3 linked regions of the Microbaculum marinisediminis genome follow. The main gene of each other region encodes a partner of the protein of the gene in region 3 in a complex. Links are inferred from orthologs where the notes say so. Each region holds a gene or a part of one and is shown on either strand. Other genes may lie near its edges.

The links. The genes of interacting proteins can lie anywhere in the genome.
Region 1: the proteins of accD (region 3) and accB are in contact, whole or in part, in a solved structure (PDB 8UXZ), measured with the Escherichia coli proteins. The link is inferred for Microbaculum marinisediminis from one-to-one orthologs.
Region 2: the proteins of accD (region 3) and MUB46_RS06345 are in contact, whole or in part, in a solved structure (PDB 8UXZ), measured with the Escherichia coli proteins. The link is inferred for Microbaculum marinisediminis from one-to-one orthologs.

Annotation. Positions count from the first base shown.
Region 1 is NZ_JALIDZ010000006.1:232,925-236,547, reverse strand. Bases 140-3,120 are described here. They hold accB (acetyl-CoA carboxylase biotin carboxyl carrier protein), read left to right. Parts: upstream 140-1,388; coding sequence 1,389-1,853; downstream 1,854-3,120. Other genes in these bases: accC (acetyl-CoA carboxylase biotin carboxylase subunit), read left to right, coding at 1,887-3,120; MUB46_RS14845 (DsbA family protein), read left to right, coding at 328-1,212; MUB46_RS14850 (M48 family metalloprotease), read left to right, coding at 140-282. In the rest of the region: more of MUB46_RS14850, read left to right, coding at 1-139; more of accC, read left to right, coding at 3,121-3,239; aat (leucyl/phenylalanyl-tRNA--protein transferase), read left to right, coding at 3,298-3,623. UniProt on the Escherichia coli protein: This protein is a component of the acetyl coenzyme A carboxylase complex; first, biotin carboxylase catalyzes the carboxylation of the carrier protein and then the transcarboxylase transfers the carboxyl group to form malonyl-CoA.
Region 2 is NZ_JALIDZ010000003.1:39,137-42,593, forward strand. The notes cover bases 140-2,954. They hold MUB46_RS06345 (acetyl-CoA carboxylase carboxyltransferase subunit alpha), read left to right. Parts: upstream 140-977; coding sequence 978-1,931; downstream 1,932-2,954. Other genes in these bases: MUB46_RS06340 (site-specific tyrosine recombinase XerD), read left to right, coding at 140-884; MUB46_RS06350 (L,D-transpeptidase family protein), read left to right, coding at 2,111-2,954. Also shown: more of MUB46_RS06340, read left to right, coding at 1-139; more of MUB46_RS06350, read left to right, coding at 2,955-3,457. UniProt on the Escherichia coli protein: Component of the acetyl coenzyme A carboxylase (ACC) complex. First, biotin carboxylase catalyzes the carboxylation of biotin on its carrier protein (BCCP) and then the CO(2) group is transferred by the carboxyltransferase to acetyl-CoA to form malonyl-CoA.
Region 3 is NZ_JALIDZ010000007.1:31,933-35,559, forward strand. The notes cover bases 643-3,627. They hold accD (acetyl-CoA carboxylase, carboxyltransferase subunit beta), read left to right. Parts: upstream 643-1,659; coding sequence 1,660-2,595; downstream 2,596-3,627. Other genes in these bases: MUB46_RS15635 (flavodoxin family protein), read left to right, coding at 643-693; trpA (tryptophan synthase subunit alpha), read left to right, coding at 702-1,544; MUB46_RS15650 (bifunctional folylpolyglutamate synthase/dihydrofolate synthase), read left to right, coding at 2,706-3,627. Outside these bases: more of MUB46_RS15635, read left to right, coding at 1-642.

The DNA.
Region 1 (3,623 bases), on a different replicon or contig from region 3:
GCGAACGATCCGGCGCTGCTGAACGAGGGAATCAAGTACCTGAACGGCGGCCTGCAGGAAGAACCGGACTTCGTTACCGGCTACCGCCATCTCGCCATCGCCTACGGCCGCGCAGGGCGCGTGCCCGAGGCGGAACTCGCCACGGCACAGGAACATTTCAAGCGCGGCGACTACGAGATGGCACAGCGGTTCGCGCAGCGCGCCAAGCAGGGTCTGAAAACCGGGTCGCCTGCTTGGCTGCGTGCTGACGATATTTTGACATACAAGCCGCCGCGGTCGTGATAAGCGGACCGTGACAACGCGACTTTAAGCTACGGGACACGCAACATGACGAGAACGCCCATCGTTCTTTCCGCCCTCGCCCTGATCGTGGCCGTGGTTGCGGCGGTCGGAGCCTTCCAGGACAAACCGGCGCCGGGCCTCGACGCAGCCGCCGTCGCCGCGATGATCGACGAGAAAGTCGCCGGTCTCGAGAAGGAGACGGCGGGCGACGACGCCGCGCAAACGCCCGCTGAGCAAACGTCGACGCTCGACGCCGAAACGATCGGCCCGGTGGTTCGTGACTACATGATCGCGAACCCGGACATCCTCGAGGAGATGCTTGCCGCGCTCGAGACGAAGCGGCAGGAGGACGAGGTCTCGGCCCGGTCGGAGGCACTGACGGCGAATCGGGACGCGATCTTCAATTCGCCCAACTCGCCGGTCGTCAACAATCCGACGGGCGACGTGACGCTGGTCGAGTTCTTCGATTACAACTGCGGCTATTGCAAGCGGATGCTTCCCGCCATGATGGACCTCATGAAGACCGACCCGAACCTGCGGGTTGTCTTCAAGGAGTGGCCGGTGCTGTCCGAGGGGTCGGGCGAAGCCGCCCGTATCGCGCTCGGCGTTCTCAAGGTCGCACCGGAGAAGTATCTTGATTTCCACGTGGATTTGATGGCGCAGCCCGGCGGGGGCGACGGGATCGGCCAGAAGGAAGCGCTCGCGGTGGTCGAAAAGCTCGGCCTGGACAAGGATGCTGTCATCGCTGCCTCCAAGGACCCCGCGGTGGACGAACAGATCTCGGAGAACTACAAGATCGCCGAAGCGCTCGGCTTGCGCGGAACGCCTTCCTATGTGATCGGCGACGACGTGATCCCCGGCGCCGTCAGCTTCGAGGAGCTAGAGAGTAAAATCGCCAAGGCCCGAAAGGAGGCCTGCCAGACCTGCTGACCGCGACGGTTTGCGCTGGCGAAACCTAGAATCCGGGGATTTCCCCAAAAACACGCACCAGTCCGTTCGGACGCGATTTGCGGATTGCGTTCGAACGGCTATGTATGGTCTTCCGTCTCCAAAGCGGAAGCAATGACACGATCGGGCTGCCGAGCGGCGGTCGGCAGGATATCAAGATGGCAAAATCCGACCGGGATATAGACCAGACCCTCATTCGCGAACTGGCGGCGCTGCTGAGCGAGACCGATCTGAGCGAGATCGAGATCGAGCAGCAAGGGCTGCGGGTCCGCGTGGCACGCACCGTCTCCGTGGTCGCCGGCGCGGCACCGGCTATCGCAGCCGCCCTGCCGGCCGCTTCCGCCGGACAGGCACCGAGCGCGGGAGCCAGCGCCGAGACCGGTCTGAAGCCCGGCACGGTCACGTCGCCGATGGTGGGAACCGCCTATCGCGCGCCCGAGCCCGGAGCTGCGCCTTTCATTGAAGTCGGGGCCAGCGTTCGCGAGGGCCAGACGCTGGTCATCGTCGAAGCCATGAAGACGATGAACCAGATCCCGGCGCCGAAAGCCGGCACCGTTACAGCGATCCTCGTCGAGGACGGTCAGCCGGTCGAATACGGCGAACCTCTCGTCGTGATCGAATAGTCCGCACTCGACACATCCAACGGGCGCTCGCGCGTGTTCGACAAGGTCCTCATCGCCAATCGGGGTGAAATCGCCCTCCGGGTGCTTCGCGCCTGCAAGGAGCTCGGCATTTCGACCGTCGCCGTCCATTCGACCGCCGACGCGAATGCCATGCATGTGCGCCTAGCCGACGAAAGCGTGTGCATCGGCCCGCCTCCCGCGCGCGACAGCTATCTCAACATCCCGGCGCTGCTCTCGGCTTGCGAGATCACCGGCGCCGACGCGGTGCATCCCGGCTACGGGTTCCTCTCCGAGAACGCCCGCTTCGCCGAAATCCTGCGCGCCCACGACATCGCCTTCATCGGCCCCTCGCCCGAGCACATCCGCATCATGGGCGACAAGATCGAGGCCAAGCGCACCGCGAAGCGGCTCGGCATTCCCGTCGTGCCCGGTTCCGACGGTGCGGTGAAAGACGACAAGGAAGCCGCGCGGATCGCAGCCGAGATCGGCTACCCCGTCCTCGTCAAGGCTGCCGCCGGCGGCGGTGGACGCGGCATGAAGGTCGCGCGCTCGGCCGACGATATCTCCGAAGCCGTGAGCACGGCGCGCTCGGAAGCGAAGGCGGCGTTCGGCGACGACGCGCTCTATATCGAGAAGTACCTCGAACGGCCGCGCCATATCGAGATCCAGGTCTTCGGCGACGGACAGGGCGGCGGCATTCATCTGGGCGAGCGCGACTGCTCGCTGCAGCGCCGCCACCAGAAGGTCTGGGAAGAGGCCCCCTCCCCGGGAATCAACGCAAAGGAGCGGGCGGAGATCGGCCAGCGGGTCGCCAGCGCCATCGCCGAACTGGGCTATTCCGGCGCGGGGACCGTGGAATTCCTGTACGAGAACGGAGAATTCTACTTCATCGAGATGAATACCCGCCTGCAGGTCGAGCATCCGGTCACCGAGATGATCACCGGCATCGACCTGGTCAACGAGCAGATCCGCGTCGCCTCGGGCGGAACGCTGTCGGTCAAGCAATCCGACATCACCTTCGGCGGCCACGCCATCGAATGTCGCATCAACGCCGAGGACCCGGCGACGTTCCGGCCCTCGCCGGGCAAGATCAACTACTACTATCCCCCCGGCGGCCTGGGCGTGCGCGTCGATTCGGCCGTCTATCAGGGCTATTCGATCCCGCCCTACTACGACAGCCTGATCGGCAAGCTGATCGTGCACGGCAAGACCCGCAACGAATGCCTGATGCGGCTGCACCGCGCGCTCGGCGAGTTCGTCGTCGACGGCATTTCCACGACGATCCCCCTGTTCCAGCGGCTGCTGGACCAGACCGATATCGTCGACGGCAACTACGACATCCATTGGCTGGAACGCTTCCTGGCGGCCAACCAGCAGGAAGACTGAGTCAGGCCGGGCCCCGTCCGGTATTGGACGGGCAGCCGCCAGCCCCTAAGTTTCCGCTATGACCACGCCCGACGATCTGTCGCTTTCGATCACCCCGCAGGTTGTGCTGAAGGCGTATGCCTGCGGCATCTTCCCGATGGCCGAGAGCGCGGAAGACCCGAGCCTTTACTGGATCGAACCGCGCGAGCGGGGAATTCTGCCGCTCGACGGGTTCCATATTTCCCGCAGCCTCGCCCGCACGGTGCGCCGTGACGACTACGAGATCCGCATCGACAGTGATTTCGACGCCGTCATCGAGGCCTGCGCCGAGCCGGCACGGGGGCGCCGCAAGACCTGGATCAATTCCGAGATCCGCCGCCTCTACCGGGAGCTATTCCGGATCGG
Region 2 (3,457 bases), on a different replicon or contig from region 3:
TCGCCTCGCAGAACACCCTCGATGCCTATCGCCGGGACCTGGAGGACTTCGCCGGTTTCGCCGGCGAACGCCGCGCGCGGGTCGATGCGGCCGATGACCGGCTCGTGCGCGCCTATCTCGGCGACCTGGAGGCGCGCGGCTTCGCCGCCACATCGCAGCAGCGGCGCCTGTCGGCGCTGCGCCAGTTCTATCGCTTCCTGGTCGAGAGTGGGCATCGCGAGGACGATCCGACCCGAACGCTCGACAGCCCGAAGCGCGGCCGGCCGCTGCCCAAGATTCTGAGCCAGGACCAGGTGACGGCGCTGCTCGAGCGGGCGGCGAGCGAAGCCTGCGACGGGGAGGCCTCGAAATCCAAGCGGCTGCGCGCGGCGCGCATGCGATGCATGCTGGAGCTGCTCTACGCGACGGGCCTGCGCGTCTCCGAACTGACGGGCCTGCCGGCCTCGGCGGGACGCGGCGACCGGCCCGTGCTGGCGGTGATCGGCAAGGGCGGGCGCGAGCGGCTGGTGCCGCTGACGGATGCGGCCCGCGAGGCGCTCGCGGACTGGGACGCGGCGAAAAGGGATGCCGGATTGACCGGACGCTGGCTGTTTCCCGCCGATTCCGACACGGGCCATCTGACGCGGCAGGCCTTCGGCCGCGATCTCAAGGGGCTGGCGGCGCGTGCCGGCTTGCCGTCGGCGAAGGTTTCGCCGCACGTCCTGCGCCACGCCTTCGCCAGCCACCTGCTGGAAAACGGCGCCGATCTGCGCGTCGTGCAGCAGCTTCTCGGTCACGCCGACATCTCGACGACGCAGATTTATACCCACGTGCTGGAAGAACGCCTGAAACGCGTGATGTCGGACCATCACCCACTGGCCGACCGGGGTGGCCGGGCGCGCTGACGGGCCGGGTGGGGGTGCGTCAGGCGCACGCTTGACACGGCATACGCGGAAAGCCAGTTTCCGTCGGCCCCGATGGGCAGGTAAAGAGAACCCATGAAAGTCTATCTGGATTTCGAAAAACCGGTCGCCGACCTGGAAGGCAAGCTTGCCGAGCTGCGTGCCATAGAGGAAGGCGAGGGCGGCGTCGGCATCGCCGACGAGATCGCCCGCCTGCAGACCAAGGCCGACCAGGCGCTGCGCGAGATTTACGGCAAGCTGACGCCCTGGCAGAAGACCCAGGTCGCGCGCCATCCCGGGCGGCCGCATACGCTCGACTATATCGGGCGGCTGATCGAGGACTTCACGCCGCTTGCCGGGGATCGCCAGTACGGCGAGGACGAAGCGCTTATCGGCGGTCTCGGGCGTTTCCGCGGCCAGTCGGTGATGGTGATGGGCCATGAGAAGGGCTCGGACACCGAGAGCAGGCTGAAGCACAATTTCGGCATGGCCCGTCCCGAAGGTTATCGCAAGGCGGTGCGGCTGATGGAAATGGCCGACCGGTTCGACGTTCCGGTGATCGCCTTCATCGATACCGCCGGTGCCTATCCCGGCGTCGGCGCCGAAGAGCGCGGCCAGGCAGAGGCGATCGCGCGGGGAATCGACGCCTGCCTCACGCTCGGCACGCCGAACGTCTCGGTGGTCATCGGCGAGGGCGGGTCCGGCGGCGCGGTCGCGATCGCCGTGACCAACCAGGTGCTGATGCTGGAGCATTCGATCTACACCGTGGCCTCGCCGGAGGCTTCGGCGTCGATTCTGTGGCGGGATTCTTCACGCGCGGCCGACGCGGCGACGGCGATGAAGGTCACGGCGACGGATCTGAAGCGTTTCAACATTATCGACACGATAATTTCCGAACCCGTCGGAGGAGCGCATCGCCAGCCCGAAGAAGCTATCGAATCAGCTGGTCGGGCCATCGAATCGGCTTTGAAGGACTTCGCAGGGCTCGATTCCGATGAAATTCGGCGTAGACGCCGCGAAAAGTTCATCGCGATGGGCCGGACTCTTTAACCACAGTCGAACCGCGATCGGTGCACTGCCATCGTTTCGCCGCTAAATTACGGTTGCGATAGCCGGGTCCGTCGGCGCAAAATCGTTGACGTCGGTTCAGGCGGTAAACGAAGTCTTAACGCTATCGGCCCAAATTGAGCGGTACGGTAGTCTCTGTGTACGGATTTTCGGACCACCACATGATCACGCTTCGCCATTCCCGCATAGCGCTTGTTTCCCTCTCGCTCCTGGCCGTCGGCGGCTGCATGGACGAGCAGTTGGGCGGCGCCAAGCATCTGCAGCCGCTCAGCTACGCCACCTTGCAAGAGCTCGAAGACAAGGGCATGCGCAAGGAAGACCCCCTCGTCGTGCGGATCTACAAGGAAGAAAGCACGCTGGAGGTCTGGAAGCCGGGCAAGGACGGCCGCTTCGCCCTGTTCAAGACCTACGACATCTGCAAATGGTCCGGTGAGCTCGGCCCGAAGCGAAAAGAAGGCGACCGGCAGGCGCCGGAGGGCTTCTATACGGTCGCGCCGGGGCAGATGAACCCGAATTCCAGCTATTATCTGTCGTTCAACATCGGTTATCCCAATGCCTATGACAAGGCGCTGGGGCGTACCGGCACGCACCTGATGGTGCACGGCGCCTGCTCGTCGGCGGGCTGCTACGCGATGACCGACGAGACGATCGCCGAGGTCTACGCGCTTGCCCGCGATTCCTTCCGGGGCGGCCAGCGCGAATTCCAGGTGCAGGCCTATCCTTTCCGCATGACGCCGGCCAACATGGCGCGCCATGCCGGCAATCCCAACATGCCGTTCTGGAAGACGCTCAAGGAAGGCAGCGACCACTTCGAGGTCACCGGCGTTCCGCCCAAGGTCGGCGTTTGCGGGAGCGACTACGTGTTCAACGCCAAGCCGGCCAATCCGAACCAGAAGCTGATCGCCAACGCCCGCTGCCCGCAGCTCGACGTGCCCGACACCATCGAGGTCGCCGTCGCCGCGAAGAAGATGCGTGACGAAACCGCCTTCCAGGTGGCGCTTGCCGAACTCAAGATGCAGGAGCAGCAGTCGTCGGCGCGCTCCAACGTCATCATGACCGCTTCGCTCGAGGAGCAGGGCGACGCGGCGAACACGTCCGACGCCAAGGCCGACGAAGTGCTCGGCAAGCAGGTCGCCGAGGCCGAGACGCCTGCCGAAACGAAACCGGCCGAGTCCGACTTCGCCTTGACCGGAAACCCGGCGCTGGCCGATGCCGACGCCGGCAACGGTTCCTCCGTCGCCACCGCCTTCTCGGGCGTCTGGGGCAAGCTGGTGGGGATCACCGGCGGGCTGCGCAGCCTCGGCAACGTCAAAGGCAACGAGGCGGCTGCCGAACCGGATCCGGATGCGGATCCGATCACCACGGGCACCGTGCCGACGCCGGCGAAGGCGGCGGACGACAAGAGCGCGTCGATCGATAGCGGGCTCGAGGACGGGTTGCCGCGCCTGACGCCGGCAACCGCATTCGTGCCGATCCTCGTCAACGAGAACCCGTTCGCCGTGTTCGAC
Region 3 (3,627 bases):
TATACCGGCCTGCGCGCGGTGTTCATCAACTGCACGCTGAAGCGGTCGCCCGAACCCTCACACACCGAGCGGCTGATGCGCAACGCGGTGGCGATCATGGAGTCCGCCGGCGTCGCGGTGGATGTCCTCAGGGTTGCCGATCACGACGTTGCGTTCGGGATCTATCCGGACATGCGCGAGCACGGCGCGGACCAGGACGCATGGCCGGGGACCTTCTGGCCAAAGGTCGCCGCGGCCGACATCGTGGTCCTGGGAACGCCGATCTGGCTCGGTGAGGAATCGTCGTTGTGCCGCACGGTGATCGAGCGGCTCTATGCCCATTCCGGCCAGCTCAACGACGCCGGCCAGAGCATCTTCTACGGCAAGACCGGCGGCGCCATCGTCACCGGCAACGAAGACGGCATCAAGCACGTGTCGATGACGGTGCTCTACGCGCTGCAGCACATCGGCTTCTCGATCCCGCCCCAGGCGGACTGCGGCTGGATCGGCGAAGCCGGACCGGGCCCCTCCTATGGCGACGACGGCGCCGGCTTCGACAACGCCTTCACCCGTCGCAACACCATCATCATGACGTGGAACCTGATGCACCTTGCCGGACTGCTGAAAGCGAGCGGCGGCTTTCCCACACACGGGAACCAGCGGCCGAAGCTCGACGACAACTGGTTCGGCCACCCGAAACTGGATTCGAAGTGACGCGCACAATGACCACATCCCGCATCGACCGCCGTTTCGCCGCCCTGCACGCCGAGGGCCGCGCCGGGTTCGTCACCTTCGTGATGGCCGGCGATCCCGACTACGTAACCTCGCTGGAGATCGTGAAGGCGCTGCCGGCCGCCGGCGCCGACGTGATCGAGATCGGCATGCCGTTCTCCGATCCGATGGCCGACGGCCCCGCGATCCAGGCCGCCGGACGCCGCGCGCTCGACGGCGGCCAGACGCTGAAGAAGACGCTCGCCATGGTCAGCGCCTTCCGCCAGACCGACGCCGACACGCCGATCGTGCTGATGGGCTACTACAACCCGATCTATTCGTACGGCAACGAGACCTTCCTGGACGACGCCAGGCAGGCCGGCGTCGACGGGCTGATCATCGTCGATCTTCCGCCGGAAGCCGACGACGAGCTGTGCCTCCCTGCGATCGAGCACGGCATCAACTTCGTCCGGCTGGCCACGCCGACGACCGACGACAAGCGCCTGCCGAAGGTGCTCAGCAACACCTCGGGCTTCGTCTACTACGTCTCGATCACCGGCATCACCGGCACCCGGGCGCCGGATGCGGCCGCGGTGTCGTCCGCGGTCGGCCGCATCAAGCGCCACACCGACCTGCCGGTCGCGGTCGGCTTCGGGGTCAAGACGCCGGAACAGGCCGCCGCGATCGCGGCGGGCGCCGACGCGGTGGTGGTCGGGTCGGCCCTGATCGAGGCGGTCAAAGGCTCGCTCAACGCCGACGGCCATGCTACCAATGCGACCGTACCGGCGGTCGCGGAGCTGGTTTCCCGGCTCGCCGAGGGCGTGCGTGCGGGCCGCCCCGTCGCCGCGGAGTGACTTCGCAGAGTGGTTTCGCCGGGTGATTTCGCCATCCGGGTGAAATCACCGCCGAAACAGCATGTGTTAAACGGGTTTAGCGGCCAGGCTTGAAGCTGCCGCGAGAGAGGCTCCCGTGAACTGGATCAACAATTTCGTTCGCCCCAAGATCCGCAGTTTCCTCGAGAAGAAGGAAACGCCGGATAACCTGTGGGTGCAGTGCCCGGAAACGGGCGAGATGGTGTTCCACCGCGACCTGGAATCCAATCTCTATGTCATTCCCGGCTCCGGCCATCACATGCGCATGCCGGCCGAACAGCGTCTCAAGCACCTGTTCGACAACGGCGAGTACGTGCGCATCGACACGCCGGATGTCGCGCCCGATCCGCTGAAGTTCCGCGACGAACGGCGTTATTCCGACCGCATCCGGGATGCCCGCGCCAAGACCGGCGAGCGCGACGCGGTGCGGATCGCCTACGGCACGCTGGACGCGCTTCCGGTGACCGCCGGGGTGCAGGACTTCGAGTTCATGGGCGGCTCGCTGGGCATGGCGGCCGGCGAGGCGGTCATCACCGGCTTCGAGACGGCGGCGGAGCGGCAGACGCCGTTCATCCTGTTCGCAGCCTCCGGCGGCGCGCGCATGCAGGAAGGCATCCTGTCGCTGATGCAGATGCCCCGCACCACGGTCGCGGCCGAGAAGCTGCGCGAGGCGGGCCTGCCCTATATCGTCGTGCTCACCCATCCGACCACGGGCGGCGTCACCGCGTCCTATGCCATGATCGGCGACATCCACATCGCCGAGCCGGGCGCGCTGATCGGCTTCGCCGGGCCGCGCGTCATCGAGCAGACGATCCGCGAGAAGCTGCCGGCCGGGTTCCAGCGCAGCGAATACCTGCTGAAGCACGGCATGGTCGACATGGTGGTGCATCGCCACGACCTGCGGGCGACGCTGAGCCGCGTCTGCCGGATCCTCATGAAGGCGCCGTCGCTGGGCGAGGCGGCGCCGGTCACCGGCGTGCCGGATGCCGAGGCGGCCGCGCTGCCGCCGCCGATGGCCGAAGCCGCCGACTGAGTCCGCCGACTGGCCCCGCTGACGGTGCCCGGAAACGACCCTATATAGGCCCGCATCGCGCCAGCCCCCAGTCCCCCCGGTCCCGGGGCCGGGATCTTGAAGAGTTCGAGATGTTCAAGTCCGACGCAATCCTCGAGCGGCTCGCCGAGCTGCATCCGCGCAAGATCGACCTGTCTCTCGACAGGATGTACCGGATCCTGGAGCGTCTCGGGAATCCGCAGCTGAAGCTGCCGCCGGTCGTCCATATCGCCGGCACCAACGGCAAAGGCTCGACGGCGGCCTATCTGCGCGCCATGCACGAGGCGGCCGGCCACGGCGTCCACGTCTACACCTCGCCGCATCTGGTCCGCTTCCACGAGCGCGTGCGCCTCGCCGATCCGGCCGGCGGCAGCACCTATGTGCCGGAAGCCGAACTGGCCGCCGCGCTGGAGGAATGCGAGACGGCGAACGGCGGCGAGCCGATCACCATCTTCGAGATCACCACGGCGGCGGCGTTCCTGATCTTCTCGCGCCACCCCGCCGACATCCTGCTCCTGGAAGTGGGGCTCGGTGGCCGGCTCGACGCCACCAACGTGGTCGACAATCCGGTCGCGACCGTCATCACGCCGATCTCGATGGACCACGCCGCCTATCTCGGCGACACGATCGAGCTGATCGCCGCGGAGAAGGCCGGCATCATCAAGCAGGGTGTGCCCTGCGTCGTCTCCGCCCAGCCGCGCGCGGTCGAGGCGGTGATCGCGCGCGCCGCCGCCCGGCTGCGCGCGCCGCTGTCGATCTCCGGCCAGGACTGGCACGTCGGCGAGGAGCGCGGCCGGCTCGTCTATCAGGACGAGAGCGGGCTGATGGACCTGCCGCTGCCGCGGCTGGTCGGCCGCCACCAGTTCGAGAACGCCGGCACGGCGATCGCCACGCTGCGCTACCTGCCGACCACGGTCGACGAAAAGGCCATCGCCACCGGGATGCAGACCGTCGAATGGCCGGCGCGGCTGCAGCCGCTCACGAGCGGGCCGATCGTAGAGGCGGCTCCGCCCG